2 linked regions of the Immundisolibacter sp. genome follow. Each later gene encodes a partner of the first gene's protein in a complex. Links are inferred from orthologs where the notes say so. Each region holds a gene or a part of one and is shown in the gene's direction. Other genes may lie near its edges.

Region 1 (5,304 bases):
GCGGCAGATCGAAATGCAGGCGCCAGAACTCGCCCTCGCGATCACCGACGCTGGCCATCACCCGCTGCCCGCCGCCAAAAAACTCGAGGCGCGCGCCGGCCGCCAGCGACTTGCCGCCGCGCAGCTGAACAAGGGCTTCCCGATCGCCCGCCAGGCGCTCGATCAATGCCTCGATACGCCCGCCGCTGGCCCGCCGGCCGCGCAGCCGGGCGCGAATCACGCGCGTATCGTTCAGCAGCAGCAGGTCACCGGCGCGCAGCAGGGATGGCAGGTCGGTGAAGGCAAGGTCGCGAACGGCCGATCCGGCCGGCAGGTGCAGCAGGCGACTGGCGCTGCGCTCGGGCAGCGGCTGCTGGGCGATCAGCGCCTCGGGCAATGCGTATGTGAAGTCCTGGCGCCGCATGGGGCCGCGGATGGTAGCAGAGGGCACACCGGCGGCTTGAGTCCGGCCCGCCGGATGCCCATACTAGGCGCCCCTCCCGGCCGGGATGGCGAAACCGGTAGACGCGCCAGACTCAAAATCTGGTGGGGGTAACCTCGTGAGAGTTCGATTCTCTCTCCCGGCACCAGAAAATCCGCCGGCATCACCCGCTCGAGCGCCGACTGCAGCAGGCCGAGGCCAGCGCGGACCGTCCGACAGCCCCGGGCGCCTTCGGTATACTGCCGCGCTGAAAAAACGACGATTTGCCTTGCGAAAGTGGCGGAACTGGTAGACGCACTGGTTTTAGGTACCAGCGGGGCAACCCGTGAGAGTTCGAGTCTCTCCTTTCGCACCATTGCCTCCCATTTACTCAACCTCCCGAATCCGTAATGACCACTTCCCTGGAAAGCACCGGCGCCCTGCAGCGTCGCCTGACGTTGACCCTGCCCGCGGACGAGATCGAGCAACAGGTCGCCGCGCGCCTGAACCAGCTGGCGCGCCAGGTGCGCGTGAACGGCTTTCGCCCCGGCAAGGCGCCGCTGTCGGTGGTGCGCCGCCAGCACGAGGCGCGCCTGCGCGACGAGGTGGTGGGCGAGCTGCTGCAGGGCAAGTTCATCGAAGGCCTGGGCGAGCACCAGTTGCGCCCGGCCGGCAACCCGGACATCCGCGCCGAACCCGCCGATGGCGGCGAGGCGCTGCGCTTCTCGGCCAGTTTCGAGGTATTTCCGGACATCACCCTGGCGGACCTGAGCGGCGTGACGCTGAGCCTGCCCACCGCCACCGTGACCGATGCCGACGTCGAGAAAATGCTCGACCGCATGCGCCGCCAGCGCGCCGAGTGGCCCGAAGTCGCCCGTCCGGCCGCCCGTGACGACCGCGTCATGATCGACTTCGTCGGCACCATCGACGGCGAGGCCTTCGAAGGCGGCACCGCGCAGGACGTGCCGATCGTTCTGGGCAGCGGCACCCTGATCGGCGATTTCGAGGACCAGTTGCTAGGCGCCAGCGCCGGTGAGGAGCGGACCGTCAAGGTCACCTTCCCGGCCGACTACCCGCGCGACACCCTGGCCGGCAAGGATGCCCAGTTCGCGGTCACCGTCAAGGCCGTGCAGGAAATCGCGCTGCCGGAAATGAACGTCGAGTTCGTGCAGGCCTTCGGCATCGAGGATGGCGACCTGGATGCGCTGCGGGCGCGGCTGCGCGAGCGGCTCGACCAGGAGCTGACGACCGCGCTGCGCCGGCGCCGCAAGGCGGCCGTCATGCAGTTGCTGGAGCAGCAACACCAGTTCGACCTGCCGCGCCGCCTGGTGCACGAGGAGGCGCACAGCCTCGCCCACCTGGCCCAGCAGCGCAATCCGGCCGTCGATCCGCATGCGGACATGGCGCCCTACGAGGCTGAAGCCGAACGACGGGTCAAACTTGGCCTGTTGCTTGCTGAAATTACCCGGCGCGAAGGCATCAAGACCGACCCGGCTCGTGTGCGCGCCGAAATCGAGCGCATGGCCGCCGGCTTCGACGACAAGGACATGGTGATCAACTGGTACTACAGCCAGCCGGAGCGCCTGCAGGAAATCGAAAACATGGCGCTCGAAGAGCAACTGGTCGACTGGGTGCTGTCAAAGGTGCAGGTCACCGAAGAGGTCTTGTCCTTCGACGACACCGTCGCCACCTGAAGCCGAACGCACGCAGCACCCTTACACCACGGAGCATTGCCTTCATGACCGACCCGTTCCACAGCCTGCCCGGCCCCGTTGCCCAGGGCCTCGTGCCGATGGTGGTGGAGCAAACCGCCCGCGGCGAGCGCGCCTACGACATCTTCTCGCGCCTGCTCAAGGAGCGGGTGGTGTTCCTGGTCGGCCCGGTCGAGGACCACATCGCCAATCTGGTGGTGGCGCAGCTGCTGTTCCTGGAGTCCGAGAACCCGGACAAGGACATCCATTTCTATATCAATTCGCCGGGCGGCTCGGTCACGGCCGGCCTGGCCATCTACGACACCATGCAGTTCATCAAGCCGGCGGTATCGACGCTGTGCATCGGGCAGGCGGCCAGCATGGGTGCCGTGCTGCTGGCGGCCGGCGCGCCTGGCAAGCGATTTGCTTTGCCCAACTCGCGGGTGATGATCCATCAGCCGCTGGGCGGCTTTCGCGGCCAGGCCTCGGATATCGAGATCCACGCCCGCGAGATGCTCAAGATTCGCGATCTGCTGAACGATATCCTGGCCGGGCACACCGGCCGCACGATCGACCAGATTCGCCAGGACACTGACCGCGACAACTTCCTGTCGGCGAAGGAAGCGGTCGAGTACAACCTGGTCGACAAGGTCATCGACAAGCGGGTGTGAGCGCTGGACGGACCGACGAAAGGTTTCTTGCAGGTGCCGTTGGCGGTATAAATTTGCTGACGAGGGATTCTGAAACGGGGCGCACCACCGGCTTTCGACGGCCGGCCCGGACGCCGAAGCAGTGACTTGCAGGATGAGGTTATGAGCGACGACAAACGCAGCAGCGACGGCGAGAAGCTCCTGTACTGCTCGTTCTGCGGCAAGAGCCAGCACGAGGTGCGCAAGCTCATCGCTGGCCCGTCGGTATTCGTCTGCGACGAGTGCGTCGAGCTGTGCAACGACATCATCCGCGACGAGGTGGGTGAGAAGGCCGCCGACGAGCGGCGCAAGCGCCTGCCGACCCCGCGCGAGTTGTGCAAGCACCTGGACGATTACGTCATCGGCCAGGAGCAGGCCAAGAAGATCCTGTCCGTCGCCGTCTACAACCATTACAAGCGCCTCGACGCCGGCCAGCAGAAGGACGAAGTCGAGCTGAGCAAGAGCAACATCCTGCTGGTCGGGCCGACCGGCTCGGGCAAGACCCTGCTGGCCGAGACCCTGGCGCGCATCCTGAACGTGCCGTTCACCATCGCCGACGCCACCACGCTGACGGAAGCCGGTTACGTCGGCGAGGATGTCGAGAACATCATCCAGAAGCTGCTGCAGAAGTGCGACTACGACGCCGAGCGGGCGCAGACCGGCATTGTCTACATCGACGAAATCGACAAGATTTCGCGCAAATCCGACAATCCGTCCATCACCCGCGACGTGTCCGGCGAGGGCGTGCAGCAGGCGCTGCTGAAGCTGATCGAGGGCACCATCGCCTCGGTGCCGCCGCAGGGCGGGCGCAAGCACCCGCAGCAGGAATTCCTGCAGGTGGACACGCGCAACATCCTGTTCATCTGCGGCGGCGCCTTCAATGGCCTGGAGAAAATCGTCCAGCAGCGCATGGAGAAAGGCGGCATCGGCTTCTCGGCCGACATCAAGAGCGATGCCGAGAACAAGGACACCAGCCGCCTGCTGGCCAAGGTCGAACCGCACGATCTGATCCGTTTCGGCCTGATTCCGGAGTTCGTCGGCCGCCTGCCGGTCGTGGCGACGCTGAGCGAACTGAACCGCGAGTCGCTGATCCGCATCCTGACCGAGCCGAAGAACGCCCTGGTCAAGCAGTACCAGAAGCTGTTTCGCATGGAAGGCGTGGAACTGGAATTCCGGCCCGAGGCGCTGGACGCCATCGCCGACAAGGCCATGGAACGCAAGACCGGCGCCCGCGGCCTGCGCTCGATCCTGGAGCATGCCTTGCTCGACATCATGTTCGAGCTGCCGTCGATGCGAAACCTGAAAAAGGTCGTCTTCGACGACAACATCTTCGGCGCCGAAGGCAAACCGCTGCTGATCTACGAAGACGCGCCGTTGCAGCAAAGCGCTGCCGGCGACTGAAAGCGCCACCCCGCCCGGTCCGGCAAGCCGCCCGGTCGGGGCTTGAGTTCGACCGGCGCCGCCTCCATCTGTTGCGCATGGCGGCCGCCGCGCTGCCCTTCCCCACTGCCGAGGCCTACCCCGGGTGACCGACCGTAAGCACAAGCGCTCCGACGCTGATTCCGATTCCCTGACGCTGCCGGTGCTGCCGCTGCGTGACGTGGTGGTATTCCCGCACATGGTGATCCCGCTGTTCGTCGGGCGGGAAAAATCGATCACTGCGCTTGAACTGAGCGACGCCCACGACAAGCGGATTTTCCTGGCCGCGCAGAAAGACGCCGGCATGGACGATCCGAAAGCGGACGACATCTACACCGCCGGTACCGTGGCGCACGTGCTGCAGATGCTCAAGCTGCCGGACGGTACGGTAAAGGTGCTGGTCGAGGGCATCAGCCGGGCCAGCGTCACCGAGTGGTCACAGCGCGACGGCTGTTTCATGGCCAAGCTGGCCATCCCGCAGGCAGCCGAGGTCGACCCCAAGGAAGACACGGTCCTGCAGCGCAGCGTGCTGGAACAGTTCGAGCAGTACGTGCGTGGCAGCAAGAAGATTCCGCCCGAGGCGCTGACGGCACTGGCCGAGATCAGCGACTCCTCGCGCCTGGCCGACACCATCGCCGCCCACCTGCCGGTGCGCCTGCCCAAGAAGCAGGAACTGCTGGAAATCGTCGACGTCGTGCCGCGCCTCGAACATCTGCTGCATCTGCTGGAGACCGAGATCGACCTGCTGCAGGTCGAGAAGCGCATGCGCGGCCGGGTCAAGCGCCAGATGGAGAAAAGCCAGCGCGAGTACTACCTGAACGAACAGATGCGCGCCATCCAGAAGGAACTGGGTGAGCTCGAAGACGGTGGCAACGACCTGGACGAACTGGAACGGCGCATCGAGGCTGCCGGGCCGCCCAAGGCGGTACTGGCCAAGGCGCGCAGTGAACTGGCAAAGCTGCGCATGATGTCGCCGATGGCGGCCGAAGCCACGGTGGTGCGCAATTATCTGGACTGGATCGTACAGCTGCCGTGGCGCACGCGCAGCCGCGTGCGGCGGGATCTGGACCAGGCCCAGCAGGTGCTGGAGCGGGACCACTACGGC
Region 2 (4,060 bases), 680 kb from region 1 along the record:
CGGGCGACTCGAAGTTCCTCAAGGGTGAGCAGGCTGAACGCGGTGCGGTGGCCGAGGCCAACGCCGACCTGGTGTCCAAGGGCAAGCAGCCGGCGCGTTACGAGCCGGTGCTGCTGGGCATCACCAAGGCGTCCCTGGCGACCGAGTCGTTCATCTCGGCCGCTTCGTTCCAGGAAACCACGCGCGTGCTCACCGAGGCTGCCGTCAGCGGCAAGCGGGACGAGCTGCGCGGCCTGAAGGAGAACGTCATCGTCGGGCGCCTGATTCCGGCCGGTACCGGCTTCGCCTATCACGAGGAGCGCCGCCGTCGCGGTCACAGCGAGCTTGAGCAGTTCGCCGAGCTGTGGAACCAGACCGAAGGTACTGGGACGGCGGCCGGCGACGCTGATCAAGCTTCCGAGCAGCAGGCCACGGCGCCTTAACGTTGCCTTCTGCTGGCCCGCCCCTGCCGGGGCGGGCCAGCCCGCGTACGAACCCGGTGAAGGCCCGTATGGCCAGGATGTTGCGCCCTGGCGGGTGCTTGCCGGGTTCGGTTGATGGCATTTGAATTGTGATCGGCTGCGATTGCGCCGAATGCGTCTGTTGAAGACCGGAACGGCGCGCTTTTTGGGTTGACAGTGACCCCGCCGATCCCTAGAATTCCGCTCCCCTGACAGGTCGGGGCCCCGTTGCCCCGGCCTGTCTATTTATTTGTGACCAGGAATTTTCCATGGCGACGATCAACCAGCTGGTCCGCAAGCCGCGCGTGCAGCCGCGAAAGAAGTCGCCGGTTCCGGCGCTCGAAGCCTGTCCGCAGAAGCGTGGCGTGTGCACGCGTGTCTACACCACCACGCCCAAGAAGCCGAACTCGGCCCTGCGCAAGGTGGCGCGCGTGCGCCTGACCAATGGCTTTGAGGTCACCACCTATATCGGTGGCGAAGGCCATAACCTGCAGGAGCACTCGGTGGTGCTGATTCGCGGCGGTCGCGTCAAGGACTTGCCCGGCGTGCGCTACCACACAGTGCGCGGCACGCTCGACACCACGGGTGTCAAGGATCGTCGCCAGGGTCGCTCCAAGTACGGTGCCAAGCGGCCCAAGAGCTGATCGATTCCAGGCGCCCCGGCGTTCACCCGCCGGGCGACTTTTCCCGATTTCTTTAGAGATCTGCCATGTCGAGACGACGAGTACCCGCCAAGCGCGACATCCTTCCGGACCCCAAGTTCGGCGACAAGGTGTTGGCCAAGCTGATTAACGTGATCATGCATGACGGCAAGAAGTCGGTCGCCGAGGCCATCGTGTACGGTGCCCTGGATCGCCTGACGGAGAAATCGGCGTCCGATCCGGTGGAAAAGGTCCGCCAGGCGCTGACCAATATCGGGCCGCTGGTCGAGGTCAAGTCCCGTCGTGTCGGTGGCGCCAACTACCAGGTGCCGACCGAGGTGCGCCCGTCCCGTCAGCAGGCGCTGGCCATGCGCTGGCTGATCGATGCCGCCCGCAAGCGTGGCGAGAAATCCATGGCGCTGCGCCTGGCCGGTGAAATCGGCGACGCGTCCGAGAACCGCGGCGCGGCCGTGAAAAAGCGCGAAGACACCCACCGCATGGCGGAGGCCAACAAGGCCTTCTCCCATTACCGCTGGTAAGCAGCGGTTTCTGAATCCGGATTCGACCGAGTAAACAGTCGTGCGTACCACCCCGATCGAGCGTTATCGCAACATCGGCATCATGGCCCACATTGATGCCGGCAAGACGACCACCACGGAACGCATCCTGTTCTACACCGGTGTGTCGCACAAAATGGGCGAAGTCCACGACGGCGCCGCCACCATGGACTGGATGGAGCAGGAGCAGGAGCGGGGCATCACCATCACGTCCGCGGCCACCACCTGCTTCTGGCAGGGCATGGACAAGCAGTTCCCGCAGCACCGCATCAACATCATCGACACGCCCGGTCACGTCGACTTCACGATCGAGGTCGAGCGTTCGCTGCGCGTGCTGGATGCCGCGGTGGCCGTGTTCTGTTCGGTCGGTGGCGTGGAGCCGCAGTCCGAGACCGTATGGCGCCAGGCCAACAAGTACGGCGTGCCGCGCTTGGCCTTCGTCAACAAGATGGATCGCTCCGGCGCCAATTTCCTGCGCGTGGTCGAGCAGGTTCGCACCCGCCTGGGCGCCAATCCGGTGCCGATCCAGCTGCCGATCGGCGCGGAAGAGAATTTCGAGGGCGTGGTCGACCTGATCGGCATGCGCGCCATCTACTGGGACGATGCCACCCAGGGCATGAGCTACGAGCCGCGCGACATTCCCGAAGCCATGCAGGCGGATTGCGCGAAGTGGCGCGAGAAGATGATCGAGGCGGCTGCAGAGGCCGACGAGGCGCTCATGGAGCAGTACCTCGAGGGTGGCGAGCTGTCGGTTGACGACATCAAGCGCGGCCTGCGTCAGCGTGTCCTGCGCAGCGAAATCGTGCCCATGCTGTGCGGTTCGGCGTTCAAGAACAAGGGCGTGCAGGCGATGCTCGACGCCGTCGTCGAGCTGCTGCCCTCGCCGGCCGACAAGCCGCCGGTGCGCGGTCTTGACGAGCGCGAGCAGGAAGACACGCGTCCGGCCACCGACGAGGCCCCGTTCTCGGCGCTCGCGTTCAAGATTGCGACCGATCCCTTCGTCGGTACGCTGACCTTCTTCCGCGTCTATTCCGGCGTGCTCAGTTCCGGCGACAGCGTCTACAACCCGGTCAAGGGCAAGCGCGAACGGGTCGGTCGCATCCTGCAGATGCACGCCAATACCCGCGAGGAAATCAAGGAAGTGCGCGCCGGCGACATCGCCGCGGCGGTGGGTCTGAAGGACGTCACCACCGGCGACACACTGTGCAGCGAGAAGTCGATCATCACGCTCGAGCGCATGGAGTTCCCGGAGCCGGTGATTTCGGTGGCGGTGGAGCCCAAGACCAAGAGCGACCAGGAAAAGATGGGCATCGCGCTGCAGAAGCTGGCGCAGGAAGACCCGTCGTTTCGTGTGCGCACCGACGAGGAATCCGGCCAGACCATCATTTCCGGCATGGGCGAGCTGCATCTTGAGATCATCGTCGACCGCATGCGCCGTGAGTTCAAGGTCGAAGCCAACGTCGGCGCGCCGCAGGTGGCCTACCGCGAAACCATCCGCAAGTCGGTCGAGCAGGAAGGCCGCTTCGTGCGCCAGACCGGTGGCCGTGGTCAGTTCGGCCACGTCTGGCTGCGCATCGAGCCGCGCGAGCCGGGCGAGGGCTACCAGTTCCACAACGGCATCGTCGGCGGCGTCGTGCCCCGCGAATATATCCCGGCCGTGGACAAGGGCGTTCAGGAAGCGCTGGGCAACGGCATCATCGCCGGTTACCCGGTGGTCGACGTCAAGGTGACGCTGTTCGACGGCTCCTACCATGACGTCGACTCGAACGAAATGGCGTTCAAGATTGCCGGCTCCATGGCCTTCAAGGAAGGCGCGCGCAAGGCCAGCCCGGTCCTGCTCGAGCCGATCATGAAGGTCGAGGTGGTGACCCCGGAAGACTACATGGGCGATGTGGTCGGTGATCTGAACCGACGTCGCGGCGTCATCCAGGGCATGGATGACTCGCCGTCCGGCAAGGTCATCCGCTGCGAGGTGCCGCTGGCCGAGATGTTCGGTTACGCCACCGACCTGCGCTCGGCCACCCAGGGCCGCGCCACCTACTCGATGGAATTCAGCAAGTATCTGGAGGCGCCCAGCAGCGTCGCCCAGAAGGTCATCAACCAGTAACGTCCGTCGGACGGGTCAGTCAAGCGAAGGGTGTGAGTCATGTCCAAGGCCAAATTTGAGCGAACCAAGCCGCACGTGAACGTGGGCACGATCGGTCACGTGGATCACGGTAAGACGACGCTGACGGCGGCGCTGACCAAGATCGGCGCGGAGCGTTTTGGCGGGGAATTCAAGGCCTACGACCAGATCGACAACGCGCCGGAAGAGCGGGCGCGCGGCATCACCATTGCGACCGCGCACGTCGAGTACGAGTCCCCGACCCGCCACTACGCGCACGTCGACTGCCCCGGTCACGCCGACTATGTGAAGAACATG

Evidence for each region. The genes of interacting proteins can lie anywhere in the genome.
Region 2: the proteins of tig (region 1) and rpsG are in contact, whole or in part, in a crystal structure (PDB 3GTY), measured with the Thermotoga maritima proteins. The link is inferred for Immundisolibacter sp. from one-to-one orthologs. Residues at the interface, in WP_004081061.1 of Thermotoga maritima: Glu122, Val124, Val129, Leu130, Tyr133, Glu188, Gly259, Ile262, Tyr263, Glu266, Ser270, Glu273, Gln274, Glu277, Arg308, Gln311, Ile312, Ser315, Tyr316, Glu325, Arg329, Arg336, Leu363, Phe366, Trp367, Arg373, Leu377, Arg381, Leu384, Glu387; in WP_004081843.1 of Thermotoga maritima: Lys34, Lys52, Lys55, Glu59, Arg62, Gln63, Glu66, Asn67, Lys69, Val71, Arg95, Ala109, Lys110, Lys111, Gly112, Arg113, Pro114, Glu117, Glu121, Ile124, Ala125, Tyr127, Asn128, Asn129, Thr130, Gly131, Lys135, Asp139, Arg142, Met143.

What each region holds. Positions count from the first base shown.
Region 1 is NZ_JACIZD010000001.1:50,712-56,015, forward strand. The notes cover bases 1-2,952. They hold tig (trigger factor), read left to right. Parts: upstream 1-810; coding sequence 811-2,094; downstream 2,095-2,952. Other genes in these bases: queA (tRNA preQ1(34) S-adenosylmethionine ribosyltransferase-isomerase QueA), read right to left, coding at 1-403; clpP (ATP-dependent Clp endopeptidase proteolytic subunit ClpP), read left to right, coding at 2,139-2,762; clpX (ATP-dependent Clp protease ATP-binding subunit ClpX), read left to right, coding at 2,904-2,952. Outside these bases: more of clpX, read left to right, coding at 2,953-4,181; lon (endopeptidase La), read left to right, coding at 4,306-5,304. UniProt on the Bacillus subtilis protein: Involved in protein export. Acts as a chaperone by maintaining the newly synthesized protein in an open conformation. Functions as a peptidyl-prolyl cis-trans isomerase.
Region 2 is NZ_JACIZD010000001.1:735,083-739,142, forward strand. Bases 1-2,884 are described here. They hold rpsG (30S ribosomal protein S7), read left to right. Parts: upstream 1-1,149; coding sequence 1,150-1,620; downstream 1,621-2,884. Other genes in these bases: rpoC (DNA-directed RNA polymerase subunit beta'), read left to right, coding at 1-422; rpsL (30S ribosomal protein S12), read left to right, coding at 710-1,084; fusA (elongation factor G), read left to right, coding at 1,661-2,884. Outside these bases: more of fusA, read left to right, coding at 2,885-3,745; tuf (elongation factor Tu), read left to right, coding at 3,785-4,060.